4 regions of the Enterobacter chengduensis genome follow, and region 2 is predicted to be linked to each of the others. Evidence: predicted binding sites of a transcription regulator. Region 2 holds the regulator's gene; each other region holds the start of a gene.
What was found. Region 2 encodes PurR, which represses purine synthesis genes. Its sites were predicted from a motif close to CANGCAAACGTTTGCNTG; they were not measured.
Positions count from the first base shown of each region.

Region 1 (7,373 bases), 230 kb from region 2:
TGAGCGTTGCCGGGACGTCAAAAAGTCCAAAGACGCTAATCGGCTTACCGTCAGCCGTCGAAATGAGATAGCCGCTAATCAGGATGGCAAACAGCAGCGCGTAGAGGGCAATATGCGCGGCGACTGCACCGACGCGAGTCAGTTTGCTGTGGGTCTTCGGCGCGGCGGGCGGCGGGGAAATATGCCGCCAGATGACGCGGAAAACCAGCCCCAGCATCAGGAGGACGCCAATGCTTTTATGTAACTCCGGTGCATGGTGATACCAGCCATCATAATAGCTGAGCGTGACCATCCAGAGTCCAAGTCCAAACATACCGTAGACGGCAAGAGCAAATATCCAGTGCAAACCTATGGATATTATTCCGTAGCGTTGGGAGGCGTTACGCAACTGCATTAGAATGTCCATTTTCAGATTAACAGGGAGTTAAAAATGAACGGGGCGGCAAAATATTGCAACTGAAAAAAGAGTATATGGACCGTTATTTTATTTATATCAGCGATTTTGAAAAGGATCGGTTAATGTAATTCAGTGAGGTCGGGCAAGATGAAATTAAGAGTTTCAGCTAATATAAATTAACGTCAATTATTGTCAGTCCGGCTTTTCAGTAAAATACAATGTAAACAAAATCAATAATGGCCAGCAGCGCCCACAGCAAGATATAGAGCATAAAATGCTCGCGAATATTGTTCATCAGAAAGTTAACGATCCTGCGCATAACGCCCCGTAATGCCGTGTGAATGAAACGGGCCCCGGCACGTCCGGAGCCCGCGGCGGATTATCCGTTAAAACGCGAGAGGGAGAACGGCGTTAGATCAAACTGCGGCGTAATGCCCTGGGCAAACTGCGCGGCGATTTCACCGAGCACGGAAGCAAACTTAAAGCCGTGGCCGCTCAGCCCGGTGACGATCATTGTGTTGTCATGCCCCGGCAGCGTATCAATGATAAAGTCCTCGTCCGGCGTGTTGTCGTAGGTACAGGCTGCGCCATACAGCAGGCCGCCGACGCCCGGAAGGATCGTGCGCAGGAACGTGAAGGCTTCTGAGCCATCCTGTGGAACGGCGCCGAAAGGTTTACGCTCTTCAGGGGAGGAGATCGCCTGGCCCCCGTTGTGTTTACCGATTTTCAGCGCGTCCTTCTCTGAGGGGAAGCCGTAGAACTGATCGCCATTCGGCAATTCGCCGGTGAAGGCCGGGAATTTATTCTGCGCGCTGTAGCGACCATCTGACTGGAACCAGGAGAAGACCTTGCGCACCGGCTGGATTGGCAGCTCCGGCAGCAGGCGAGTGACCCATGTTCCTGCGCTGACCAGCAGGCGGGATGCTGAATAGTCGCCGTCAATCGTTGTGACCGTAACGCCGTTTTCGTCATGGGTGATGGTTTCCACCGGACAGTTAAACAGCTGCGCACAGCCGGCTTTCGCCGCAAGATCGATCCAGGTTTTGATCGCCGTTTCACAATGCAGCACGCCGGAGTGGGCTTCGAAGAGGGCGATATAATCATCCGGGACGGTAATTTCAGGCCAGCGCGCGGTAATACCCGTTGCGTCCAGTTTCTCCACGTCCAGATTAAAGGCCTTCGCGCTGCGCTCGACGCTGGCGAGAAATTCAGAATGGGCAGGGCCCAGGTTGACGACGCCGGTACGCTCGAAGATGCGATCCTCGGTCTGCTTCGCCAGCTCATCCCACAGCGTCTGGGCGCGCAGCACCAGCGGCACGTAGCGCTCGCCTTCTCCGTACGCATGGCGCATGAGGCGAGTATCGCCATGATGGCTACCCTCCGAATGAGGAGGAAGATGGGCATCGATCATCAGGACCTTCAGCCCTGCCTGCGTCGCGTAATAACCGGCGGCAGAGCCCACGGAGCCGCTACCAATAATGATTAAGTCGTATCTCATATGCATCTCTTAAACTGACGTTTTGTTAGCAGAGTAATTAACAACGCGGGCTTAGACAAGGGAGAAATAAATAAGGCACCGCGAGGGTGCCTGTAGAGAGAAAAGTGGGCATAAGCTTAGTGCCGTTTATACTCATTTTCCTGATAGTCGCCAGATTCTATTTTTGCAATACCTGCCTCTAAAATAGAAATAAACTGACGGGCGACGTCTGTTGTTAGCCACAGCGTCTGTCCAACTTCCGCTTCGTCACGGTTAAGTTGATTCGGGGTCTGGTAGTGCAAACGCAGCATCAGCGCATCGTAGCTATCTACGGTACTGATATCCCAGCCGACAAGTGGATGGGTCTGGATCACTTCACTATTCTTTTCCATTATAACCCCCTTAATGCGTGTTAGAAGACAACGGCTCTGAGGTTCAATGCATGTTTTTCTGAAGGCATCTTCAGTATATCAAGTAATAAGGGTTCCGACGGGAAAAATAAACAGGTAGCAACACATTTTCCTGCTTTTTAGGATTGTTCGAGCAATAAAACACCATCTTGTTCACGATTCTTAAAGAAGATGCCGAATTAATTTGAACTTACCGTGTTTTAGACGAAAAAAAGCCGGGGCGACCCGGCAAAAAAACACAATGAGGGAGCAGTGTTAATCTGTGATAAACCAGTCGTCTGCGCTTTCCCACGTTTCCTGCAGGATTTCGCTGATGCGGTCTTTATCTTCTTTCGCGGCACCCATTACTGAGAGGTTGTTTGCCGCGGCGTAGCGCACCGTGACGGCACCCGCGTTGTCGGGAAAGGTGTTGTTAATACGACGGGATAATTCGCCGGCCAGCGCGTCAAGCGCGCCGGCAGGCAGAACGGTAGTTTTGGCAATGGTGACTTCAATACGCATAAATGCCCCCTGTGTAATATACTGTTTATTTATACAGGCATATTGTCGGTTTGACAACCAGGGGCATTGATTTTTTAACGTTTTACCGTCCAGCTTACGGTCTCGCCCGCCAGGAACGGGATCAGCGTGTCATCCGTCAGCGCAATAGACTCCTCAACGTGGCTCGCTTTACGCTCCAGTTCGATGAAGGTGTCGTTGGCCGGCAGGCCGTAGAAGCGCGGGCCGTTAAGGGAGCAGAACGCTTCGAAATATTCCAGCGCGTTCATCTCTTCAAATACGGTCGCGTAGCTGGCAAGTGCCGTTGGGGCGTTGAAGCAGCCTGCGCATCCGCAGCTCGCCTCTTTACGGTGGCGGGCGTGAGGCGCGGAATCGGTGCCGAGGAACGCGCGGGTGAACCGGCTGGCCACCAGCTCGCGCAGCGCCTGCTGGTGAACGTTGCGCTTGAGGATCGGCAGGCAGTACAGATGAGGGCGCACCCCGCCCACCAGCATATGGTTACGGTTAAACATCAGGTGCTGTGGGGTGATGGTGGCGGCAATCAACTCGTTGCCGTCACGCACGTACTCCGCCGCGTCTTTGGTGGTGATATGTTCAAAGACCACTTTAAGCGCAGGCAGGCGCTGGCGCAGCGGTTCCATCACGGTCTCGATAAAGCGGGCTTCACGGTCAAAGATGTCAATCTCGGCATGCGTGACTTCACCATGCACCAGCAGCGGCATGCCCAGTTTCTGCATACGTTCCAGCACCGGCATGATGGCATCAATGCTGGTGACGCCGTGGCTGGAGTTGGTGGTGGCGTTCGCCGGGTAGAGTTTCGCTGCCGTAAATACGCCTTCGTTAAACCCGCGCTCCACCTCGTTCGGATCCAGCGAGTCGGTCAGATAGCAGGTCATCAGCGGGGTAAAATCGTGTCCCGCAGGCACGGCATCCAGGATACGCTGGCGATACGCGATCGCGGCATCGACGGTGGTGACTGGTGGCACCAGGTTAGGCATGACAATCGCGCGGCCATAAATTTCGCTGGTATAAGGCACGACGGTTTTCAGCATATCGCCATCGCGCAGATGGATATGCCAGTCGTCTGGGCGGCGGATTTTTAAAACCTGGGGTTGTACAGTCATGGAAGCTCCGGCTTGTCAGGAATCAGTCATAAGGATGGCTGTTTTTGCCGGACACAAATCATAAGCGGAAACGTTTTCGTTTGCACACTTTTCCGTAAAAAAAAGGGGCGCCGCAGCGCCCCTCAGGTTAATCGGTGAAAGGAATGATAATTTCTCCCGGCTTCACCTCTATCCCTTTTGCGTATTTTTTCGCCAGAGCTTCACCCTTGCTTTTATCTTCACTTAAGACGTACGCGGGCTGCTGGTTAAAGTAATTCCGCAGCGACTGGTTCAGATAGGGCATCAGGGTTTGCAGAACCGGCGCCATCTTGTCCGGCGAGACCTGCGCATCGACGACTTCCATCTCCTGCAGGAAAATGGCCCCTTTTTCTTTGTTGAAAACGGGGAGCGCCTTCAGCTTGAGCTTGATGTTGGCCTTCTGATTGCCAAAGAGGGATGACATATCTAGAGCCGCATCACCTGCCAGGGTGACTTTGTTTGGCTCCTCACGTCCGATCTGGCTGGTGAGATTCGTGAGGACGATATGCGCGTCCGCCAGACCCGGCACGCCAATGTCTTTAGAAAAATTATTATGTTTTTCCAGCGCCTGATTAATTTCCTGTTCACTGACGGTATATTGCGTGAGCTGGTTACAGCCAACCAGCAGGCCGCTGACGACCAATGCCGCGGCTAAAACAATTTTCTTCATAGTGTTCCTCAACGAAAAATCGGCGCTTCTGTCCTGTTACGCCAGTATGTCAGCGTGAATGGGCAGAAACCAGCAGAAAAAACTGAGAAGCGGGGCGGGAAAGACTCCCGCCAGAGAGAAAGGCTACGCGCCGGGCTCGAGCATGCCGCTCGCGCTGCGCTTCTGGCTGAACTGCCACCAGAGGGCCAGGAGCGTCATAAAGCCCACCGCGCCGAGCATCATCCACGGGAGTTCGGGCTGGTTCAGCGCTTTGCCGGCATCAAACAGCCAGCCGCCGCCGGCATACCCCAATGCGCCGCCCAGCGCCAGCCCCAGCCGGCTGAAGCCCATATAGCTGCCGCGGGCACGCGCATCCGCAAGCGAGGCGCTCAGCGTTTCACGGGCAGGCTCGGCGATGATCGAGCCAATATAAAAGGTGCAAATCAGCGTAAACAGCTGCTGGAGCGAGTTCACCAGGCCGATCGGCATCATGCTCAGCGTCATCAGGAACAGCCCGGCCATCAGGCGATGCTCCAGGCGAAAACGCCGCTCGCTCCAGCGGGCGATGGGGTAGAGCAGCGTCAGAGACAGGCAGGCCTCAATGGCGTACATCCACTTAACGGCGGCAGGCGTACCCGCAATGTCGTTAACCATAATTGGCAGCATCAGCATGACCTGCACGGCCAGCATGTAATACCCGGTCAGGGTCAACACGTAGGTGACAAAACGCTTGTCTCGCATGACGCGTCCAAGCCCCTCGCGCACCGGCGCTTTCACCGTCGACAGCTTCCAGGCAGGAAGGTAGAGGCCGTTGAACAGCGCGCACAGGATAAAGAGCACCGCGCCAGCGGCGCAGACCAGACGGAAGTCATACTGCAGCAGCCAGCTTCCCAGCAGGGCGCCGACAACCGCTCCGGCGCTGTCCTGCATCATGAGTATCGAGAAAAAACGACCACGATGCTGAGGGCGAATCAGCTTCACCACCAGCGCGGTGCGTGGCGGATCGAACAGCGTGCCCCCAATACCGGAAAGGAAACAGGAGAACCAGAGCAGCCAGGGCTCGTGGGCGACCGCCATGGTGGCAAACCCTGCCGCGCGCAGCAGCATACCGATCACGATCATCGGCTTAGCGCCAAAGCGGTCAGCGATGGCCCCGCCAAAGACGCCCAGACCCTGCTGGACAAACTGGCGTAACCCTAGGGCAATGCCAACCATGAGTGCCGCCCAGCCCATTTGATCGACAAAGCGGATCGAGATGAGCGGAAAAACGACAAAAAAGCCGAGCACGACCAGCATGTTATCGACGAGCAGGAAATATTTACCCAGGCTCCTGGCCTGTGATACGCGGGACATTTTCCCTCCAGGGAAAATAAGAAGGTGAGCACGCTAACATTCTGCGGTGTCGCCGCACGTTTTCCCACCCCCGGAGGTGACAATATTTTTTTATCAAAAGGGTGCTTTGATAGAGAGTTCTCATCGAAAATGGTGAAAAGCGCGCAAAATGGTATGTCACTGTTTTCACAGACGGCGCAGGCGCAGGTATAGTAAAGCTAATGGGTGAGCAGAAGTGACGGGAAGGAGTGGTATCGATGTTTGGCTATCGCAGTAATGTGCCAAAAGTGCGTCTGACAACGGACAGGCTGGTCGTTCGTCTGGTGCACGAGCGTGATGCCTGGCGTCTGGCGGATTATTACGCCGAGAATCGCCAGTTTTTAAAACCCTGGGAACCCGTTCGGGACGAGAGCCATTGTTACCCTTCCGGCTGGCAGGCGCGGCTCAGCATGATCGCGGAATTTCACAAGCAGGGCAGCGCGTTTTATTTTGCGCTGCTGGATCCAGAAGAGAAAGAGATTATCGGGATCGCCAATTTTTCAAACGTGGTGCGGGGATCGTTTCACGCCTGCTACCTTGGCTACTCCATCGGCCAGAAATGGCAGGGGCAGGGGCTGATGTACGAGGCGCTGACGGTGGCGATCCGCTATATGCAACGCACGCAGCACGTCCATCGCATTATGGCGAACTATATGCCGCATAACCAGCGCAGCGGCAATTTGCTGGCGCGTTTAGGGTTTGAGAAAGAGGGGTACGCCAAAGACTATCTGCTGATAGACGGAGAGTGGCGCGACCACGTTCTGACGGCGTTAACCACCCGTGACTGGACCGCAGGTCGTTAAGGAGAAAAAATGAAGTATCAGCTAAACGCTACAGAAGCGCGCGTGATTGGGTGCTTGCTCGAAAAACAGGTCACCACGCCGGAGCAGTATCCGCTCTCCGTCAACGCCGTGACCATGGCCTGCAACCAGAAGACCAACCGCGAGCCGGTGATGAACCTCAGCGAGCATGACGTTCAGGACGTGCTGGATGCACTGGTAAAACGCCACTATCTGCGCACCGTCAGCGGCTTCGGCAACCGCGTGACCAAATACGAACAGCGCTTCTGTAACTCCGAGTTTGGCGACCTGAAGCTGAGCAGTGCGGAAGTGGCGGTCATCACCACGCTGCTGCTGCGCGGGGCGCAAACCCCGGGCGAACTGCGCACGCGCGCGTCGCGTATGCACGAGTTTAGCGATATGCAGGAAGTCGAGCAGACCCTGGAAGGGCTGGCGGCGCGTGAAGACGGCCCCTACGTGGCGCGTCTGCCGCGCGAGCCGGGCAAGCGTGAAAGCCGCTATATGCACCTCTTCAGCGGTGACGTCGAGGTCGCTAGTGTGGAGAGCGACGCGGGATCTTTAGCAAGCAACGACACGCTTGCCGCGCGCGTAGAGGCGCTTGAAGAAGAGGTCGCTGGGCTGAAACAGCG
Region 1 is NZ_CP043318.1:1,982,850-1,990,222, forward strand. It holds gene FY206_RS09745 (cytochrome b) at 1-394, opposite strand, end outside; gene FY206_RS09750 (YceO family protein) at 603-716, opposite strand; gene solA (N-methyl-L-tryptophan oxidase) at 777-1,895, opposite strand; gene bssS (biofilm formation regulator BssS) at 2,012-2,266, opposite strand; gene dinI (DNA damage-inducible protein I) at 2,540-2,785, opposite strand; gene pyrC (dihydroorotase) at 2,860-3,906, opposite strand; gene FY206_RS09775 (lipoprotein) at 4,034-4,594, opposite strand; gene mdtH (multidrug efflux MFS transporter MdtH) at 4,718-5,926, opposite strand; gene rimJ (ribosomal protein S5-alanine N-acetyltransferase) at 6,163-6,747, shown strand; gene FY206_RS09790 (YceH family protein) at 6,757-7,373, shown strand, end outside.
Region 1: pyrC (dihydroorotase) is a predicted target of PurR. The motif match lies at 3,970-3,987, and genes of this name have one in related genera.

Region 2 (7,373 bases):
GCAGCCGCGCCATCATGGTGGCCCATAACGCCACCTTCGATCACACCTTTACCATGGCCGCAGCCGAGCGCGCCTCGCTCAAACGCAACCCCTTCCACCCTTTTGTGACCTTCGACACCGCGGCGCTGAGCGGTCTGGCGCTGGGACAAACGGTGTTGTCAAAGGCCTGTATTACGGCAGGCATTGAATTTGACGGTACGCAGGCGCACTCCGCGCTGTATGACACGGAGCGTACCGCAGAGCTGTTCTGTGAGATCGTCAACCGCTGGAAGCGTCTGGGCGGCTGGCCGCTGGCAACGGGTGCTGACGCTACCGATGACGTGTAGGTCGGGTAAGCGCAGCGCCACCCGACAAAAAAAAAGCGACCACATAGCGGGTCGCTTTTTTATTTGCGCAGAAAATTACTCTGCGTCCGGCTCTTCGGTTTTGTACTTCGCCGCCGTCTCTTTGATCAGCTGCTGCAGTTCGCCGCGCTGATACATTTCAATCAGGATATCGCAGCCGCCAACCAGTTCACCGTCAACCCACAGCTGTGGGAACGTCGGCCAGTTAGCGTACTTAGGCAGCTCAGCGCGGATGTCCGGGTTCTGCAGGATATCAACGTAAGCAAAACGCTCACCACAGGCTGACAGCGCCTGAACCGCTTGCGCGGAGAAGCCGCAGCTTGGCAGCTTCGGAGAACCTTTCATATACAGCAGAATCGGGTTTTCAGCGATCTGGCGCTGGATTTTTTCAATAGTGGTGCTCATGTCTTGCTTCCTTTAACTTCTGTAACGGCATTCGTCTGACATTGTAGCGGTTCAGACTGGCATCGGAAAATAACATTTTTGTCACGTTTATATATTTTACCCTGAGTCACGCAAAGTTGCATTGCAAATGGTGTTTACTCCGGCCGCAGTGCGGGTTTTGCTTAGGGAGTGGGCAAATGTGCGACAGAATGATGATTTTTTTTGCACTTGCTAACGAAACACGATTGTAGTTTGAAAAATGCTATTAACTTTCTGGCTTTTTATAGATTAGAATCGACGGGCTTTGTAAATCATACGCGGGTGTTATTGATGACCTGCATTTATCAGGGGACTGCCCAGTGGCGCGGATAAATAAAATCTCGATCACGCTCTGTGCTTTACTGTTTACTTCACTCACCTTCACGCCAGTGGCAAACGCCTCTCAGCAGGCGCGGCATTCTGCCGTACAAAAAAACCATCTGGCGAAAGCTACAGAACGTAAGAAAAAAACCACCGCTAAGAACGACAAGAAAAAAACACCGGCTCAAACCAAACAGACCGCTTCCAGCAAGACGAAAACCAAGCCTTCCCGCACTGCCCACTCCGCCAAAAGTAAAGCTTCGCAAACCGCCGCTAACCTCGTGACTGAAAAATGCACCGCGCGTAAGGGCCACAAGGCGAAATGTACGAAGGTCACCAAAATAGCGGAAGTGCATAAGGTGCGCGTGCAGAAAGCGCAAAAAACAGCAATGAACAAGCTGATGGGGCAGATTGGCAAACCTTATCACTGGGGTGGCAGCTCGCCGCGTACCGGCTTTGACTGCAGCGGCCTCGTCTATTACGCCTATAAGGATCTGGTTAAGTTCCGCATTCCGCGTACCGCCAACGAAATGTACCACCTGCGCGATGCCTCACCGGTTGACCGCGGCGAGCTGGAAAACGGCGACCTGGTCTTCTTCCGCACCCAGGGCCGCGGCACGGCTGACCACGTCGGCGTCTACGTCGGCAACGGGAAATTCATCCAGTCTCCACGTAGCGGCCAGGATATTCAGATCACCTCTCTCAGCGAAGACTACTGGGTACGCCACTACGTCGGCGCGCGCCGCGTGATGACGCCGAAAACCATTCGCTAACCCCTGCCCTGCCACATCCGTGGCAGGGTAAGTTCCTCTTTTGCATACCCTTTCAATTTGCTATCCTGTCCACGTTGTCTGTGTGGTTATTGGCAACGCAAAATACAATAAGGAGAGAAGCAATGTCGTTCGAATTACCTGCACTACCGTATGCAAAAGACGCCCTGGCCCCGCACATTTCTGCGGAAACCCTGGAATATCACTACGGCAAGCATCACCAGACGTACGTCACCAACCTGAACAACCTGATCAAGGGCACCGATTTTGAAGGCAAAACGCTGGAAGAGATCGTCCGCAGCTCAGAGGGTGGCGTATTTAACAACGCGGCTCAGGTGTGGAACCACACCTTCTACTGGCACTGCCTGGCGCCAAATGCCGGCGGCGAACCTGCCGGTGAGCTTTCTACCGCCATCAACGCCGCCTTTGGCAGCTTCGCGGACTTCAAAGCGAAGTTCACCGATGCCGCCATCAAGAACTTCGGCTCTGGCTGGACGTGGCTGGTTAAAGAGGCGGATGGCAAACTGGCTATCGTGTCCACCTCAAACGCGGGCACCCCGCTGACCACCAGCGCGAAGCCGCTGATGACCGTGGACGTATGGGAACACGCTTACTACATTGATTACCGCAACGCGCGCCCTAACTACCTGGAGCACTTCTGGGCACTGGTTAACTGGGAGTTTGTGGCGAAGAACTTCGCCGCGTAAGAGACACGCAGAAGGGTTCGCCCTTCTGCGTTTTTGGCTTAATCCGCAGCGCAGGCTGCTTCGGGCTGTTTACGACCCGACGTCATCACCAGCAGCAGGCCGAGCGCGGCAACGATCGCCCCCATCACCGGCACAAAGCTGTATCCCAGCCCTCCTGAAATCACGGCCCCACCGGCCGCCGCCCCGAGCGCATTGCCCAGGTTAAAGGCACCGATGTTGACCGACGACGAGAGCCCCGGCGCTTCATGCGCAACGCGCATTACGCGCATCTGCAGCGGCGGCACCACGGCAAAGGTGGCTGCGCCCCAGACAACCATCGCGATCGCGGCGCCGACTTCATTCCGCGCCAGCCAGGGAATTGCGATCATGATGACAATCAGCAGGGTTAAGAAACCCTTCAGCGTCCCGCTCACGGAACGGTCGGCAAATTTCCCACCGAGGTAGTTGCCGATCGAGAAGCCCACGCCAATCAGCACGAGCATCGCGGTAACAAAAAGAGGCGTTGCGCGGGTGATGTCATGCAATACCGGTGAAATATAGGTGTAGAGGGTAAACATCGCCCCTGCTCCCAGCACGGTGGTGAGCAGCGCGGAGAGCACCTGCGGGCGCATCAGCACCGACAGCTCTCTGCGCACGTCAGGACGTTCTCCCGCGCTGCCTTTCGGCAGGGAGAAGAACAGCGCCACCATCGCGACCACGCCCAGTCCGGCCGTCGCCAGGAAGGACATCCGCCAGCCAATGACCTCGCCCAGCCAGGTTGCCGCAGGCACCCCGCCGATGTTCGCGATGGTCAAGCCCATAAACATGGTTGCTACGGCACTCGCCTGCTTATGTTTAGGCACCACGCTGGCAGCAACGACCGACCCCAGCCCAAAGAACGCGCCGTGGTTAAGGCTGGTCAGAATGCGTGACAGCATCAGCGTGGTGTAGTCCGGCGAAATGGCCGAAAGCACGTTACCCAGGGTGAAGATGGCCATCAGGAATATCAGCGCATTGCGGCGCGCGCGGTGCGAAAGGAGAAGCGTCATCAGCGGCGCTCCTACCATCACGCCGATAGCGTAGGCGCTGATCAACATCCCGGCAGCAGGGATCGAAACGTCTACGCCCCGGGCGATAACGGGCAGTAGCCCCATCGGGGAGAATTCAGTGGTGCCAATCCCAAAAGCGCCAATCGCCAGGGCCAGCAGGGGAAAATTGATTTTCATGCGTCAACTCCGGATGCCGTGTCATGTGGTAACACAGAACAAAGAAGCAGAAAGCATGACATCAATCACAAAAAATGAGAAGTTAACAAAATGGCAAAAAATTTTTGCCTGAGAAGTAACAATCCGGGAAACTGGGAGGAGAAGGCTCTCCCCCCGCGTAAATCAGTGCAGCGCAGCCGTCAGACCCGCCGCGACAATCAGAGCCAGCACAACAACGGTGGTGAACAGCGAAAACTTCAGATCGGAACTCATCAATTTTTCTCCTTTTAATCCCCCCACGAAAAGTGAGCTTGCTCATTTTTGCACAGATTACGTCAAAAATCTTCCTGGATTTATACTGATAACCACTTTACCTCTTCCCCTTTTCATCAAGATAGGACAAAATTCCACGCTAAATTTATTAGCGTACCGGCCATTGACCCCCTCCTGACGTCCCGTGTCGTTTTCCCGGCGTGCCGCAATTCAACATTGCGAGATAAGGGTGAGAGAAGGCAAACGTTTACCTTCAAGTTTTTCAGGAGTTTAGGATATGGTCTGGAGTGACATTTAATGGCAACAATTAAAGACGTAGCAAAACGCGCAAACGTTTCCACTACAACCGTATCACATGTAATTAACAAAACCCGCTTTGTGGCGGAAGAGACGCGCAACGCCGTCTGGGCAGCGATCAAAGAGCTGCACTATTCGCCAAGTGCGGTTGCGCGCAGCCTCAAGGTTAATCACACCAAGTCCATTGGTTTGCTGGCGACCAGCAGTGAAGCGGCCTATTTTGCCGAGATCATTGAAGCGGTAGAAAAAAACTGCTTCCAGAAAGGCTATACCCTGATTCTGGGCAACGCGTGGAACAGCATTGAAAAACAGCGCGCCTACCTGTCGATGATGGCGCAAAAGCGCGTGGATGGCCTGCTGGTGATGTGTTCCGAGTACCCGGAATCCGTGCTGTCGATGCTCGAAGAGTATCGCCATATCCCGATGGTAGTGATGGACTGGGGTGAAGCGCGCGCGGACTTCACCGACTCCGTGATCGACAACGCCTTTGAAGGCGGCTATATGGCGGGCCGTTATCTGATCGAACGCGGCCACCGCGAGATTGGCGTGATCCCGGGTCCGCTGGAGCGCAACACCGGCGCGGGCCGTCTGGCCGGCTTTATGAAAGCGATGGAAGAAGCGCTGATTACCGTGCCGGAAAACTGGATCGTGCAGGGCGACTTTGAGCCGGAGTCAGGCTACCGCGCGATGCAGCAGATTGTCTCCCAGCAGCACCGTCCGACCGCCGTTTTCTGCGGGGGCGACATCATGGCCATGGGCGCGCTCTGTGCGGCCGACGAGCTGGGTCTGCGCGTGCCGCAGGATATTTCCGTGATCGGGTATGATAACGTGCGTAACGCGCGCTTCTTTACCCCGGCGCTGACCACCATTCACCAGCCGAAAGATTCGCTGGGTGAAACGGCCTTCAACATGCTGCTCGACAGGATCGTCAACAAACGTGAAGAGTCGCAGTCCATTGAGGTCCACCCGCGCCTGATTGAACGCCGTTCCGTTGCGGATGGTCCGTTCCGCGACTACCGTCGCTAATCCCTTTACGGGGCCAGCTATGCTGGCTCCCGTAACCATTCCCGGTTTAGCGTTTCGCTGTCGCCCAGATAATCCAGCAGCCAGGCCATCGCTGGCGAGACATCATTTTGCTGCCAGGTCAGGCAACATGCCGCATCCGGGAACGGATTCTCAAGCGTCAGCGCCACCCACTCTCCGGTATCGATGCGCGGACGCGCAAAATGAACGGGCACCATCGCGACGCACAGCCCGGCGCTGAGGCACGTCGCCGACGATTCCCAGTCAGGCGCCACCACCCGCCGCTGGTTGTCCAGCAGCCAGGTGATACGCTTGGGCAATGAACGGGAGGTATCCTCCAGCACCAGCGACGGCCAGTTGCGCAACGTATCGTCGCTCAGTGGCCCTTCCATCGCCGCCAGCGGGTGATCGCGTGCCACCACGCATTTCCAGCTCAGCATCCCCATATCGCGGAAGGCGTAACGTCCCCCGACCGGGATCGCCTGCGTGGCGCCAATCGCCATCTCCACCCTGCCGTCCGCCAGCGCGTCCCATACGCCGTTGAACACCTCCTGGGAGACCCGCAGCTCGACGTCAGAAAAATGGCGATAGAAATCGACGATCATTTGCCGGGTGCGCTCGGGCTTCACGATGTTATCCACCGCGATGGAGAGATGTCCCCGCCAGCCGTTGGCGATCTGCTGGCACTGCTCGCGGGTGATCTGCATTTTTTTGATAACAGAACGCCCTTCCTTCAAAAACCACGCGCCTGCGGGCGTCAATTCCACGTCGCGATGCCGCCGTTCAAACAGCGGAACCGCCAGCCACTCCTCCAGCTGACGCACCGTGTAGCTGATTGCCGAAGGGACGCGGTGCAGCTCCTGCGCCGCACCGCTAAAGCTGCCGTTGCGCGCGACAGCATCGACCACTTCAAGAGAATAATCTGACCACATTTTCTGCCTGCAAAAAATTTGAATGCACCCGCCAAATATTAGCGTTTCACAAGCCGCTTTGCACTCCCTACACTCTGCGCCAACGTACACCTGCCTCCTCAGGAGAATAGAAGAATGCAACCCAGGAAAGGATTTTTAGTCTGGCTCGGCGGCTTAAGCGTGCTGGGCTTTTTGGCCACCGACATGTACCTGCCGGCGTTTGCCGCGATGCAGGAAGATCTGCAAACCCCTGCTGCGGCCATCAGCGCCAGCCTGAGCTTATTCCTCGCCGGTTTTGCTTTCGCCCAGCTGCTGTGGGGACCGCTCTCGGATCGCTTTGGCCGTAAACCGGTCCTGCTGCTGGGTCTGGCCATTTTTGCCGTCGGCTGCCTGGGGATGCTGTGGGTGCGTGACGCTACCTGGCTGCTGGTGCTGCGCTTCATTCAGGCCGTGGGCGTCTGTGCCGCGGCGGTGACCTGGCAGGCGCTGGTCACCGACTACTATCCGGCTAACCGTACAAACCGTATTTTCGCGACGATTATGCCGCTGGTGGGACTTTCCCCTGCCCTCGCTCCCCTGCTGGGCAGCTGGATCCTCGCGCATTTCGACTGGCAGGCGATCTTTGCCACGCTGTTTGCCATCACCCTGGTGCTGATGCTGCCGGCGTTCGGCCTCAAGCCCGCGCATAAAAAAGAGGCGCACGCCGACGCGAAGCCGATCACCTTCACCTCCCTGCTGAGCGCGAAAGCGTATCGCGGGAATGTCCTGATCTATGCCGCCTGTTCGGCCAGCTTCTTCGCGTGGCTCACCGGCTCGCCGTTTATTCTGCACGATATGGGCTACAGCCCGGCGGCCATCGGTCTGAGCTATGTTCCGCAGACCATCGCGTTCCTGGTAGGCGGGTACGGCTGCCGCGCGGCGCTGCAAAAATGGGAAGGTCAGCAGATGCTGCCATGGCTGCTGGTGCTCTATGCGCTGAGCGTCATCGGCACCTGGGCCGTCGGGTTTGTTCCGGGCGCAGGTCTGGCTGAAATTTTGATCCCCTTCTGCGTGATGGCCGTGGCGAACGGGGCGATTTACCCCATCGTGGTGGCACAGGCGTTACGTCCGTTCCCGCAGG
Region 2 is NZ_CP043318.1:2,215,166-2,222,538, reverse strand. It holds gene rnt (ribonuclease T) at 1-326, shown strand, start outside; gene grxD (monothiol glutaredoxin 4) at 402-749, opposite strand; gene FY206_RS10950 (C40 family peptidase) at 1,088-1,861, shown strand; gene sodB (superoxide dismutase [Fe]) at 1,984-2,565, shown strand; gene FY206_RS10940 (MFS transporter) at 2,604-3,770, opposite strand; gene cydH (cytochrome bd-I oxidase subunit CydH) at 3,933-4,022, opposite strand; gene purR (HTH-type transcriptional repressor PurR) at 4,320-5,345, shown strand; gene punR (DNA-binding transcriptional activator PunR) at 5,363-6,274, opposite strand; gene punC (purine nucleoside transporter PunC) at 6,389-7,373, shown strand, end outside.

Region 3 (7,373 bases), 1.6 Mb from region 2:
AGGTATGCCTCCTGCAAACGCAGGGCAACCCGGACGGCCATGTGATCCTGCGCGGCGGTAAAGCACCTAACTACAGCCCTGCGGACGTAGCGCAGTGTGAAAAAGAGATGGAGCAGGCGGGACTGCGCCCGGCTCTGATGGTAGATTGCAGTCATGGTAATTCGAATAAAGATTACCGTCGCCAGCCTGCGGTTGCGGAATCCGTGGTCGCGCAGATCAAAGATGGCAACCGTTCGATTATCGGTCTGATGATTGAGAGCAATATTCATGAAGGCAATCAATCATCTGAACAACCGCGCAGCGCAATGAAGCACGGCGTCTCGGTGACGGACGCCTGCATCAGTTGGGAGACCACCGATGCGCTGCTGCGCGAGATCCATAAAGATTTAAACGGCCAGCTGGCGACGCGTCTGGCTTAAGAGGGTAGTTATGGTTGCTGAATTGACCGCACTGCGCGATCAAATTGATGAAGTGGACAAGGCGCTGCTGGATCTGCTGGCGCGCCGCATGGCGCTGGTTGCCGAAGTCGGCGAGGTGAAAAGCAAATACGGCCTGCCGATTTACGTCCCGGAGCGCGAAGCCTCCATGCTGGCCTCCCGTCGTAAAGAGGCCCAGGCGCTGGGCGTTTCGCCGGATTTGATTGAAGATGTGCTGCGTCGCGTGATGCGCGAATCCTATTCCAGCGAAAACGACAAAGGCTTTAAAACCCTTTGCCCGTCTCTGAGGCCGGTAGTGATTGTCGGCGGGGCGGGGCAGATGGGGCGTCTGTTTGAAAAAATGCTGACGCTTTCTGGCTATCAGGTGCGCATTCTGGAGAAAGAGGACTGGGCCCGGGCACCAGAACTAATGAAAGACGCCGGAATGGTTATCGTCAGCGTGCCTATCCACGTGACGGAGCAGATCGTCGGGAAACTTCCGCCTTTACCGAAGGATTGCATCCTGGTGGACCTGGCCTCCGTCAAAAATGGTCCGCTGCAGGCTATGCTGGCGGCGCATACGGGACCGGTGCTGGGCCTGCATCCGATGTTCGGCCCGGACAGCGGCAGCCTGGCGAAGCAGGTGGTGGTTTACTGCGACGGGCGTCAGCCGGAAGCCTATCAGTGGTTCCTGGAACAGATTCAGGTCTGGGGGGCACGACTGCACCGCATCAGCGCGGTCGAGCACGACCAGAACATGGCGTTCATTCAGGCGCTGCGCCACTTTGCGACCTTTGCCTACGGTCTGCATCTGGCGGAAGAGAACGTGCAGCTTGAACAGCTGCTGGCGCTCTCGTCACCGATCTATCGTCTGGAGCTGGCGATGGTCGGGCGTCTGTTTGCGCAGGATCCGCAGCTGTACGCCGACATTATTATGTCCTCCGAGAACAACCTGGCCCTCATCAAGCGTTACTACCAGCGTTTTGGTGAAGCCATTACGCTGCTGGAACACGGAGATAAGCAGGCGTTTATCGACAGCTTCCGCAAGGTCGAGCACTGGTTTGGCGATTACGCGCAGCGTTTTCAGAATGAGAGCCGGACGCTGCTGCGTCAGGCAAATGACAGTCGCCAGTAATGCGATGATGTATATACTGAAAGCCAGCAATGCTGGCTTTTTTTATTTTGGGGAACCGTCATGTCCGAACCGCAGCTGCTGTTGAATTACACCGGGCATCTGCCTGAATGCCCGACGTGGAGCGCAGAAGAGCAAGCGCTATACTGGGCCGATATTCTGGAAGGGGAGATCCACCGCTATCATCTGCCGACGGCGGGACACTCCGTGCTCTCTTTCCATGAAGAGGTGGGCTGCTTCGCGCTGCGCGAGCGCGGCGGGTTTATCGTCGCCATGCGCACTGGTATCTGGCTTGCCGATAAGCATGGCCTTCTGCAGCGCAAGGTGTGCGACAACCCCTCTAACCCTCAGCTGGCGCGTTTTAACGATGGTGGCACCGACCATCAGGGCCGGTTCTATGCGGGCACGTTCTGGGGGCCGGGAGATTATAACGGTGCCCTGCTGATGCGCATCGACAATGACCTGACGCCGAAGGTGATCCAGTGCGATATCCACGGACATAACGGTTTAGCGTTTAGCCCGGATAACCAGTGGATGTTTACCTCAGACACGCCAAACGGCGTGATTTACCGTACGCCGCTTGACGAGCAGGGCGAACCCGGCAAACGTGAGGTGTTTCGTCAGTTTAACGAAGGCGAAGGGATACCGGACGGCGCGGCCATGGATGTGGAAGGCTGCTACTGGAGCGCGCTGTTTGACGGCTGGCGTATCGCGCGTTTTTCTCCGCAAGGCGAACTGCTGGAAGAATACCGCATGCCGGTACGTTGCCCGACGATGGTCTGCTTTGGCGGCGATGATATGAAAACGCTGTTTATTACCACCACGCGGGAAAATATGGATGCGGAGGAGGTGGCGAAGTATCCGCTTTCCGGCGCCATCTTCACCCTGCCGGTTAGCGTGACAGGGATGAAGAAAAGCCGCTTTATCGAACGCTAGCTCGGATCGACCGGCACGACGTTTTCGCTCGGGTAGCAGCCCAGCACTTTCATGGAACGGGTAATTTCACCCAGTTCACGCAGGGCTTTCTGCATGGAGGCAGACTCCAGGTTGGCCTGGACATCGAGATAAAACATCTCTTCCCACGGGTTACCGTGGATGGGACGTGATTCCAGTTTGGTCATGATCAGGTTGTGGTTGCGCAGCACCAGCAGGGCTTCAACCAGCGCACCGGCCTGCTGGCCGGTCGCCATCAGCAGCGTGGTTTTGGCCGGTACCTGTTCTGACACATTGATGGCCTTGCGTGCCAGCACCACGAAGCGGGTAATGTTTTGCGTCTGGTTTGCCAGGTTGCGTTCCAGTACCTGTAAACCATACAGCGCGCCGCCCGCTTCGCTGCCGAGCGCGGCGACGTTAGGGGAGTTAGCCTGCGCCACTTTTTCCATCGCCGCCGAGGTGCTTTCGGTGTACTCGATTTTCCAGTTCGGATAGCGGTTCAGGAACTGGCTGCACTGCTGGAAGGGCTGCGGGTGACTGTAAACCGTTTCGATCTTGTTCAGGTCGGTTGAGCCGGAGACCAGCACGCAGTGATCGATAGGGATCGTCAGCTCGCCGACCAGCGACAGGCTGGTGTGCTGCAGCAAATCGTAGACGTCGTTGATGGCGCCGGAGCTGGTGTTTTCAATCGGCACCACGGCGTAATCCGCCTGGCCGGTCTCGACCTGGTTAAAAATATCGGCAAATTTCGCACAGCCACTCTCAATAAATTCTTCAAAATGGCGTGCGGCATACTGACGGGCGGCCAGGTGAGAATAGGAGCCTTTTGGCCCGAGGAAAGCGATTCGCGCAGAGTGTGGATTGGTTTTGTTGAGATGCTGCTGGAGTAACGCTTGCTGGGTGAGAACGGAGTCTTCGATGATGAGCTGGAACAGCCGGGTGATGTAGTGGGCATCGAGGTGATGCGCTTTACCGAGCTGGATCAGGCGCTCCAGCAGATCGCGCTCGCGGTCGATATCACGGACCGGGCGATGGGAGTCCAGCTTGGCTTTGCCCACTTCGATGGCGAGCGCGCGGCGTTCGGCCAGCAGGGCCAGTAATTTTTCGTCCAGCGCGCTGATTTTTACGCGCAGATCCAGTAACGGGTTTTCCGGTGTCATAGTGTTGCCTGTCTCATTTTATCGTTATCAATAAAAAAGGCCCCCCGGTGTGGGAGGCCTTGTTGTTCGTCTTCGCATTCTTTATCACACGACGAAACGCCTCCCGTTCAGGGGAGGGTAAAAAAGAATGCGAAGAAGAACGGCGTGTGTTTCATAAGTCATCCTGTGGTTGATAGGGTTAAAGTACCTGTACTGTTTTCACCCTGTCAATAAAAAACAAAAAACGCGCCCGAAGGCGCGTTGGCGGTACACTCAATTTAAAGGATTACTCTTCTTCAACTTCTTCCGCGAAGCTGGCGTCTTTCACCGACGTTGCGGCGCGACGGGCTTCACCTTTGTGTTGCACTTTATTGAGCTGCCGTTCCAGCTTGTTGATCAAATCGTTAATGGCTGTGTACATATCCTCGTGTTTAGCGCTGGCGACCAGATGGCCGTTTGGAGTATTGATAGTTGCGTCAGCGATGAAACCCTGCGGCTCCTTGGACAGGATGATATGTGGATTAATCAAATGAGTTTGCCATTTATCCAGTTTGGCGAGACGGTCTGCGACGTGCTGGCGGATTGCCGGAGTAATTTCCATTTGTTTACTGGTAATGTTCATTGTCATAAATTTTACCTCTTGTCTTTCCGTCTTGGTGATTCCAGCATACCCGACCTAATGTCAAAATGTGTGATTTAGATCACGTTATTTTGTCGGTTTTTGTCAGGGAATCTTTTTTGTGAGGCAGGGCAGGAAGAGGTGAGATTTACCTTGTCGACGGCTAAAATTGGGGCCATAGTTGACTGGATGTGTTGAGGCTAACGGCTTCAGCGACGCGCTAAAACGAATACAAAAACGGCAGCCCGAGGGCTGCCGTTTTGAATTGAGGCAAGATCAGGTATTGCTGCTGTTCGCGGCGATGATTTTCGCCACTTTTTCAGCCTGAGCGGTCATCTGCATCTGGCGGTAGGCATTTTCCATCAGCTTCAGGCCGTCGCGCGTTGCCTGAGTATCCGGATAATCACGCAGCATACCTTCTACGCGGTTCACCACGGCAACCCATGCGCCACGGCGGGTATAATATTCCGCCACGGAGTATTCATATTTCGCCAGACGATCTTTCAGGAACACCAGGCGTTTGGTGGCGTCGGTGACGTATTGACTATTCGGATAGCCGCGCACCAGCTTGGAGAAGTCATTGAAGGCATCACGCGCATGCTGCGGGTCACGGTCGGAACGATCCACGCCGAAGAAGCCCTGCAGCGCGCTGTCGTCCAGCGCCATGTTGGTGAGGCCGCGCATGTACATCACATAGTCGATGTTAGGATGGGTCGGGTTAAGACGCATGAAACGATCGATAGCTGCCTGAGCCAGCGGCAGATCGGCATTTTTATAGTATGCGTAGATGAGATCTAACTGTACCTGCTGCGAATATGGCCCAAATGGATAGCGATTATCCAACGCTTCCAGTTGCGTTATCGCCTGTTTCCAGTTACCGTCCTGCAACTTTTGTTGTGCAGTCGCATAGATTTCATTCGGCGGATTGTCAGGGACCTGTTCATTTGAACCGGAGCAGCCCACCAAAGCCAGGCTCAACGTGGCCGCTGCCACCAGATATTTCATGCGCGTCATGACGTTTTGACTTTCCTCAAATGTTTGTCCGGGAGAAACTCTGTTCCTGCTCCCGATTAAGACCAGCTACAATAGCACACTATATTAAACGGCAAAGCCGTAAAACCCAACGTTAAACGAAGAAGCAGTTTATGGCACAACGAGTAGAACTCACCGCAACAGTCTCCGAAAATCAGCTCGGTCAACGCTTAGATCAGGCTTTGGCCGAATTGTTCCCTGATTATTCGCGTTCACGTATAAAAGAATGGATCCTTGACCAGCGCGTGCTGGTAAACGGCAAGATCTGGGACAAACCAAAAGAGAAAGTGTTCGGTGGGGAAGCTGTCGCCATCAATGCTGAAATCGAAGAGGAAATCCGCTTCGAGCCGCAGGATATCCCGCTGGACATCGTCTATGAAGATGATGACATTCTGGTGATCAACAAGCCGCGCGACCTGGTTGTTCACCCGGGCGCGGGGAATCCTGACGGTACGGTACTTAACGCACTTCTCCATTATTATCCGCCGATCGCGGATGTTCCGCGCGCGGGCATCGTGCACCGTCTCGATAAAGACACTACCGGTCTGATGGTGGTGGCGAAGACCGTTCCTGCTCAGACCCGTCTGGTGGAGTCGCTGCAGCTGCGCGAAATCACCCGTGAGTATGAGGCGGTAGCCATTGGGCATATGACCTCTGGCGGGACGGTAGAAGAGCCTATCAGCCGTCACCCAACCAAGCGTACCCACATGTCTGTGCATCCGATGGGTAAACCGGCGGTGACGCACTATCGCATTATGGAGCACTTCCGCATTCATACGCGCCTGCGTCTGCGTCTGGAGACCGGACGTACTCACCAGATCCGCGTGCATATGGCCCACATTACCCATCCGCTGGTGGGGGATCAGGTCTACGGGGGCCGTCCTCGTCCGCCAAAGGGCGCATCGGATGAGTTCATCAGCGTATTGCGTAAATTCGATCGTCAGGCGCTGCACGCGACCATGCTGCGACTTTACCACCCTATCACCGGCATTCAGATGGAGTGGCACGCGCCTATCCCGCAGGATATGGTGGACCTTATTGACGCCATGCGCGCTGATTTCGAAGAACATAAGGATCAAGTGGACTGGCTATGACCAAACTGATTGTCCCGGAGTGGCCATTGCCTGCCGGCGTGGCCGCCTGCAGTTCAACCCGCACTGGCGGCGTGAGCCAGGGCGCGTGGGAGTCGTTGAACCTCGGCGCGCACTGTGGTGATAACCTGGAACACGTGGAAGAGAACCGCAGGCGTCTGTTTGCAGCGGGGAACCTGCCGTCAAAACCCGTCTGGCTGGAGCAGGTTCATGGTAACGCGGTGCTGAAGCTGACGGGAGAATCCTATGCTTCTAAACGCGCGGATGCCTCTTACAGCAATACTCCGGGAACCGTTTGTGCCGTAATGACCGCCGACTGTCTGCCGGTTCTGTTCTGTAACCGTGCAGGTACCGAGGTGGCGGCAGCCCACGCGGGCTGGCGTGGGCTGTGTGAAGGCGTGCTGGAAGAAACTGTCGCCTGCTTTAACGATGAGCCCGCCAATATTATGGCCTGGCTTGGCCCGGCTATTGGTCCTCGCGCGTTTGAAGTGGGCCCAGAGGTCCGCGACGCCTTTATGGAAAAAGATCCGCAAGCGGTGGAGGCCTTCCTGCCTTCGGGGGAGAAATATCTGGCCGATATTTACCAGCTTGCCCGCCAGCGCCTGAATAACGTCGGCGTGTCGCAGATCTTCGGCGGCGATCGCTGTACCTTCACCGAAAAGGGTGATTTTTTCTCCTGGCGCCGCGACAAGACCACGGGGCGTATGGCAAGTTTCATTTGGCTGATATAACCTAAAGAATCAAGACGATCCGGCACGTGCCGTTTTCTTTTCACATAATTCAGGTCATTAACCTTGAATAATTGAGGGATGACCTCATTTAATCTCCAGTAGCAAATTTGACCTGTTATGGGAGGAGTTATGCGTCTGGATCGTCTTACCAATAAATTCCAGCTTGCTCTCGCCGATGCCCAGTCCCTCGCACTGGGGCACGACAACCAATTTATCGAACCTCTTCATTTAATGAGCGCCTTGCTGAATCAGGAAGGGGGATCGGTACGTCCTTTATTAA
Region 3 is NZ_CP043318.1:3,854,196-3,861,568, reverse strand. It holds gene aroF (3-deoxy-7-phosphoheptulonate synthase AroF) at 1-419, shown strand, start outside; gene tyrA (bifunctional chorismate mutase/prephenate dehydrogenase) at 430-1,551, shown strand; gene FY206_RS18600 (SMP-30/gluconolactonase/LRE family protein) at 1,612-2,484, shown strand; gene pheA (bifunctional chorismate mutase/prephenate dehydratase) at 2,481-3,641, opposite strand; Phe leader region at 3,672-3,797, opposite strand; gene pheL (pheA operon leader peptide PheL) at 3,749-3,796, opposite strand; gene raiA (ribosome-associated translation inhibitor RaiA) at 3,907-4,248, opposite strand; gene bamD (outer membrane protein assembly factor BamD) at 4,516-5,253, opposite strand; gene rluD (23S rRNA pseudouridine(1911/1915/1917) synthase RluD) at 5,385-6,365, shown strand; gene yfiH (purine nucleoside phosphorylase YfiH) at 6,362-7,093, shown strand; gene clpB (ATP-dependent chaperone ClpB) at 7,223-7,373, shown strand, end outside.
Region 3: raiA (ribosome-associated translation inhibitor RaiA) is a predicted target of PurR. The motif match lies at 4,346-4,363, and genes of this name have one in related genera.

Region 4 (7,373 bases), 800 kb from region 2:
GCGACGCCAAAGTGAAGGTGCTGAAGTCGCTGCGCCGCATCGACCGCTCTAACGTGCGCGAGAAGACCGTCCGCGGTCAGTACACCGCCGGGTTTGCGCAAGGCAAAAAAGTGCCTGGCTACCTGGAAGAAGAGGGCGCGAACAAGTCCAGCAACACCGAGACGTTCGTGGCGATCCGCGTGGATATCGACGACTGGCGCTGGGCGGGCGTGCCGTTCTACCTGCGCACCGGTAAACGTCTGCCGACCAAATGTTCCGAAGTTGTCGTCTACTTCAAAAACCCGGAACTGAACCTGTTCAAAGAGTCCTGGCAGGAGCTGCCGCAGAACAAGCTGACCATTCGTCTGCAGCCGGACGAGGGCGTGGATATCCAGATCCTGAACAAAGTGCCGGGCCTGGATCATAAACACAACCTGCAGACCACCAAGCTGGATCTGAGCTACTCCGAAACCTTCAACCAGACGCACCTGGCCGATGCTTACGAGCGTCTGCTGTTGGAAACCATGCGCGGTATTCAGGCGCTGTTCGTGCGCCGCGATGAAGTGGAAGAGGCGTGGAAGTGGGTCGACTCCATCACCGAAGCCTGGGCTGCCGATCAGGATGCGCCAAAACCGTATCAGGCGGGCACCTGGGGGCCGGTCGCGTCGGTGGCAATGATCACCCGCGATGGCCGCTCCTGGAACGAGTTTGAGTAATATAATCCGCTAGCTCGAAAGTGTTATTTTACCGGTAACATGATCTAACACAGCTCGTGGCACAATTTTCAACTTTTAAGCTCCGCGTGGATTCACCCGCGGAGCTTTTTTTATTACACTGCCGGAAGTGATTTTGCCCCTGAGCTCCGGACAGCAAGCGTTTCAGCGTTGTTAACAACTGCCAGCGACTTTGTAAACTCCCGAGCCCGGACAGATAAATTAGAGGAGCTTTTATGAATCCGACATTGTTACGCGTAACACAACGCATTATCGAGCGCTCGAAAGAGACCCGTTCGGCCTACCTCGCCCGGATTGAACAGGCAAAGAGCAATACCGTCCACCGATCCCAGCTGGCATGTGGAAATCTGGCGCACGGCTTCGCTGCCTGCCAGCCTGAAGATAAAGCGTCGCTGAAAAGCATGTTGCGTAACAATATCGCCATCATTACCGCCTATAACGATATGCTCTCCGCGCATCAGCCGTACGAGGTCTACCCGGACATCATCCGTAAGGCGCTGCACAGCGTGAACGCGGTGGGCCAGGTGGCGGGCGGCGTACCCGCCATGTGCGACGGCGTGACGCAGGGGCAGGACGGTATGGAGCTCTCTCTGCTGAGCCGCGAAGTGATCGCCATGTCCGCGGCGGTGGGCCTGTCGCACAACATGTTTGATGGCGCGCTGTATCTCGGCGTATGCGACAAAATTGTCCCGGGCCTGGTGATGGCGGCGCTGTCGTTTGGGCATCTGCCTGCGATCTTCGTGCCGTCCGGCCCGATGGCAAGCGGTTTGCCGAACAAGGAAAAAGTGCGTATTCGCCAGCTGTACGCGGAAGGGAAAGCAGACCGCCAGGCGCTGCTGGAGGCGGAAGCCGCGTCCTACCATGCGCCGGGGACCTGTACGTTCTACGGCACGGCCAACACCAACCAGATGGTGGTGGAGTTTATGGGGATGCAGCTTCCGGGATCGTCCTTTATCCAGCCGGACGCGCCGCTGCGCAAGGCGCTGACCGAGGCTGCGGCCCGTCAGGTCACGCGTCTGACCGGCAACGGCAACGAATGGATGCCGATGGGCAAAATGGTCGATGAAAAAGTCATCGTCAACGGGATTGTCGCCCTGCTGGCCACCGGCGGGTCGACCAACCACACCATGCACCTGGTGGCCATGGCGCGCGCGGCGGGCATTCTGATTAACTGGGATGACTTCTCCGAGATCTCATCCGTGGTGCCGCTGATGGCGCGCCTGTACCCGAACGGTCCGGCGGACATCAACCACTTCCAGGCCGCAGGCGGCGTACCGCTGCTGATGCGCGAGCTGCTGAAGGGCGGTTTGCTGCATGAAGACGTGAATACCGTGGCGGGCTTTGGCCTGCAGCGGTACACCCAGGAGCCTTGGCTGAACAACGGCGAGCTGGACTGGCGTGAAGGCGCGAGCGCGTCTCTTGATGCGCAGGTGATTGCCACCATCGACAAACCGTTCTCTCCTCACGGCGGTACCAAAGTGCTGAGCGGCAACCTCGGTCGCGCGGTGATGAAGACCTCTGCCGTACCGGAAGAGAACCAGATTATTGAAGCGCCGGCGGTGGTGTTTGAAAGCCAGCACGACGTTTTACCCGCCTTTGACGCCGGTCTGCTCGATAAGGACTGCGTGGTGGTGGTGCGTCACCAGGGGCCGAAAGCCAACGGGATGCCAGAATTACATAAACTTATGCCGCCACTTGGTGTATTATTGGACCGCCGTTTCAAAATTGCGTTAGTCACCGATGGACGCCTCTCGGGCGCATCCGGTAAAGTGCCTTCCGCTATCCACGTGACGCCGGAAGCCTACGACGGCGGTCTGCTGGCGAAAGTGCGCGACGGCGATACGATCCGCGTGAACGGCCAGACGGGCGAGCTGACCCTGCTGGTCGATGACGCCGAGCTGGCGGCACGTAAGCCCCATATTCCTGACCTGAGCGCCTCGCGCGTGGGGACCGGACGCGAAATGTTCAGCGCGCTGCGTGAGAAACTCTCCGGTGCCGAGCAGGGCGCAACCTGTATGACGTTTTAAGACGACTTGATTTTAACGATCTGGCGAGAGAAAACTCTGATGAAAAACTGGAAAACAAGTGCAGAAGCAATCCTGACCACGGGCCCTGTCGTGCCGGTTATCGTGGTAAACAAGCTGGAGCACGCTGTACCGATGGCGAAAGCGCTGGTTGCGGGCGGCGTTCGCGTTCTGGAAGTGACCCTGCGTACCGCCTGTGCGATGGATGCCATTCGCGCCATTGCTGAAGAAGTGCCGGAAGCCATCATCGGTGCGGGTACCGTGACGAACGCAAAACAGCTGGCTGAAGTGACCGAAGCGGGCGCGCAGTTTGCCATCAGCCCGGGTCTGACCGAGTCGCTGCTGAAGGCTGCCACCGAAGGCACTATTCCGCTGATCCCGGGCATCAGCACCGTCTCTGAACTGATGCTGGGCATGGACTACGGTCTGAAAGAGTTTAAATTCTTCCCGGCGGAAGCGAACGGCGGCACCAAAGCGCTGCAGGCGATTGCGGGTCCATTCTCTCAGGTACGCTTCTGCCCGACGGGCGGGATCTCGCCTGCCAACTACCGTGACTACCTGGCGCTGAAAAGCGTGCTGTGCATCGGTGGCTCATGGCTGGTTCCGGCGGATGCGCTGGAAGCGGGCGACTGGGATCGCATCACAAAACTGGCTCGCGAAGCGGTAGAAGGCGCGAAGCAGTAAGTCATTCGCCGCATGAAAAACGGGCCTTTCGGCCCGTTTTTTTTATCCCACTACCTTGATGCTCGCAGCGGCCGCTTTCGCTCTCGCCACGGCGTCGTCCACGCTATTCCCGGTGGCTAATGCCACGCCAAGACGGCGGGTTCCGTCGATCTCCGGCTTGCCGAACAAACGTACCTGCAACCCGGCACCCACCGCCGCGTCGACGTTATCAAACGTAACGTTCTGGCTGGTTAGCTGCGGCAGGATCGCCGCCGAGGCGGCCGGGCCGTACTGACGGATACCGCCGACGGGCAGGCCGAGGAAGGCGCGCACGTGCAGGGCGAACTCGGAAAGATCCTGCGAAATGAGCGTGACCATGCCGGTGTCATGCGGGCGCGGGGAGACCTCGCTGAAAATCACCTCATCTCCGCACACGAACAGCTCCACGCCGAACAGGCCATAGCCGCCCAGCGCCAGAACGGTTTTCCTCGCGATCGCCTGCGCACGCTCCAGCGCCAGGGCGCTCATCTGCTGCGGCTGCCAGGACTCGCGGTAATCGCCATCCTCCTGGCGGTGGCCAATCGGATCGCAGAAATAAACGCCGTCAGCGGCGCTGACGGTCAGCAGGGTGATCTCGAAATCAAACTTCACGACGCCTTCGACAATCACGCGACCGGCTCCGGCGCGGCCACCCTGCTGGGCATAATCCCACGCCTTGTCCAGGGTGCTGCTGTCGCGGATAAAGCTCTGGCCTTTTCCGGAGGAGCTCATCACCGGCTTAACGATGCACGGGTAGCCAATTTCGTCTACGGCCTGCAGGAACGCGGCTTTATCGCCCGCAAAGCGGTAGCTTGAAGTGGGCAGCCCCAGCTCTTCCGCCGCCAGGCGGCGAATGCCTTCGCGGTTCATGGTCAGCTTTGCGGCTTTCGCGCAGGGCACCACGCGCTGGCCTTCCTGCTCCAGGGCGATCAGCGTGTCGGTCGCGATGGCTTCAATTTCCGGCACGACAAAATCGGGTTTCTCACGCGCGAACAGGTCGCGAAGGGCATCGCCATCGAGCATGTTAATCACATACGCGCGGTGGGCGACATGCATGGCGGGCGCATCGGCGTAGCGGTCTACGGCAATCACCTCCACGCCTAAACGCTGACACTCAATGGCCACCTCTTTTCCCAGCTCGCCCGATCCTAACAGCATCACTCGCGTCGCCGCAGGTCGCAGCGCGGTTCCTAAACGAATCATAACAATCCCCCTGAAAAAGTTGCGCGCAGTATAAACGAAAACGTTTGCGTCTGTCTTGTACGTGGCTAAGTGCGGGGTAAGAAATTTGCGCTTCTTTAGCCCGCCCAGACATTTCCTGACGCCTGCTCGCTTACGCTGTGGAACATGTACACCGTTAAGTGAGGGAAACCATGTCTGGCTGGCTAAATCAACTGCAGTCCCTGTTAGGGCAGAAAACATCCTCTTCCGGCGAGCGGGACCTCAGCAAGCTGCTGGTGCCCGGGGCGCTCGGCGGGCTGGCAGGCCTGCTGGTCGCGAATAAATCCTCGCGCAAGCTGCTGGCAAAGTATGGCACGGGCGCGCTGCTGGCCGGTGGGGGCGCCATCGCGGGCACCGTTCTGTGGAACAAATACAAGGACAGGGTTCGGACCGCGCACAGCGATGAACCGCATTATGGCGAGCACACCTCGCCGCTGGATCTGCGTACCGAACGGCTCATTAAGGCGCTGGTTTTTGCCGCGAAAAGTGACGGGCATATCGACGATAAAGAACGCTCGGCGATCGAGCAGCAGCTGCGCGAAGCCGGTGTTGAAGAGAAGGGCAGAGCGCTGGTGGCGCAGGCCATCGAGCAGCCGCTCGATCCCCAGCGCCTGGCGCAAAGCGTGAAAAATGAGGAAGAGGCGCTTGAGCTCTATTTCCTCAGCTGCGCCGCCATCGATATCGATCACTTTATGGAGCGAAGCTACCTTAACGCCCTGGGCGACGCGCTGAAGATCCCTCAGGACGTGCGCGAGGGCATTGAGCGGGATATTCGGGAACAAAAACAGGCGTTACAGGGATAGTCCTCGCCGTTGCGGCCCGGTTTCGCTTGCATCATGCGTGGGTTTTGCCAACCTTATAGGGTGTAAAACTCAAAAGAAAGATGACATGCCACCGAAAGCCCGACGTATTCCTTATGCGATCGCCACGCATGGCGATACGCGTATAGACAACTATTACTGGCTGCGGGACGATTCGCGTTCCCGGCCAGAGGTGCTCGACTACCTGCACGATGAAAACGACTATGGCCGCAGGGTCATGTCCAGCCAGCAGACGCTGCAGGACCAGCTGCTGAACGAGATGGTGCAGCGCATTCCCCAGCGCGATATCTCCGCGCCCTGGACCAAAAACGGCTATCGCTACCGCCATATTTACGAGCCCGGCAACGAGTATCCCATCTACCAGCGCCAGTCGGTGCTCAGCGCCGAGTGGGATGCGTGGGATATTCTGCTGGATGCCAACCAGCGCGCGGCCCACAGCGAGTTCTATACGCTGGGCGGCATGTCCATCTCGCCGGATAACGCGGTCATGGCGCTGGCGGAGGATTATCTCTCCCGGCGCCAGTACGGCCTGCGTTTTCGCAATCTGGACACCGGCAACTGGTATCCGGAAATGCTGGAAAACGTCTCACCGGATTTTGTCTGGGCCAATGATTCCGAGACGGTCTATTACGTTAAAAAGCACGCGTCGACGCTGCTGCCTTATCAGGTGTGGCGACATACCGTGGGAACGGACTCCGCTGGCGACGAGCTGGTTTACGAGGAGAAAGACGAGACCTTTTATGTCAGCCTGCATAAAACCTCCTCTCGCCACTATGTGATTATCTTCCTTTCCAGCGCGACGACGTCAGAAGTTCTGCTGCTGGATGCCGAACTGCCCGACGCCCAGCCGCTCTGCTTCCTGCCGCGCCGCAAGGATCACGAGTACAGCCTGGATCACTTCCAGCATAGCTTTTATCTGCGCTCGAATCGCGAGGGGAAAAACTTTGGTCTCTATAAAACCAAGGTGCGCGACGAGCGCAAGTGGGAGGTGCTTATTCCCGCGCGGGAGCAGGTGATGCTCGAAGGGTTCACCCTGTTTACCGACTGGCTGGTGGTTGAAGAGCGCCAGCGAGGGCTGACCAGTATCCGGCAAATCAACCGAAAAACCCGGGAAGTGGTGGGGATTGCGTTCGACGACCCGGCCTACGTGACGTGGATTGGCTTTAACCCTGAGCCCGAATCGTCGCGGCTGCGCTACGGCTACTCGTCCATGACCACGCCGGACACCCTGTTCGAGCTGGACATGGATACCGGGCAGCGCCAGGTGATTAAGCAGACCGAGGTCAAAGGGTTTGAGTCTGAAAACTACCGCAGCGAGCACCTGTGGGTCACCGCCCGCGACGGCGTCGAGGTTCCCGTCTCGCTCGTTTACCATAAGACCCATTTCCAGAAAGGGAAAAACCCGATCCTGGTCTACGGCTACGGCTCCTACGGCTCAAGCATGGACGCCGATTTCAGCAGCAGCCGATTAAGCCTGCTCGACCGCGGCTTTGTTTTCGCCATCGCCCATATTCGCGGCGGCGGTGAGCTGGGGCAGCACTGGTATGAAGACGGGAAATTCCTGAAAAAGAAAAACACCTTCAATGACTATCTCGACGTTTGCGATGCGCTGATCGATCAGGGCTATGGCGATCCGCAGCTCTGCTTTGGCATGGGCGGCAGCGCGGGCGGCATGCTGATGGGGGCGGTTATCAACCAGCGTCCAGAGCGCTTCAAGGGGATTGTCGCGCAGGTGCCGTTTGTCGATGTGGTGACGACCATGCTCGATGAGTCCATTCCGCTGACCACCGGGGAGTTTGAGGAGTGGGGGAATCCGCAGGATGAGATTTACTACCGCTACATGAAGTCGTACAGCCCGTACGACAACGTGGAGGCGAAAGCCTACCCGCACA
Region 4 is NZ_CP043318.1:3,015,843-3,023,215, reverse strand. It holds gene zwf (glucose-6-phosphate dehydrogenase) at 1-695, shown strand, start outside; gene edd (phosphogluconate dehydratase) at 929-2,740, shown strand; gene kdgA (bifunctional 4-hydroxy-2-oxoglutarate aldolase/2-dehydro-3-deoxy-phosphogluconate aldolase) at 2,780-3,421, shown strand; gene purT (formate-dependent phosphoribosylglycinamide formyltransferase) at 3,464-4,642, opposite strand; gene FY206_RS14655 (tellurite resistance TerB family protein) at 4,813-5,463, shown strand; gene ptrB (oligopeptidase B) at 5,549-7,373, shown strand, end outside.
Region 4: purT (formate-dependent phosphoribosylglycinamide formyltransferase) is a predicted target of PurR. The motif match lies at 4,676-4,693, and genes of this name have one in related genera.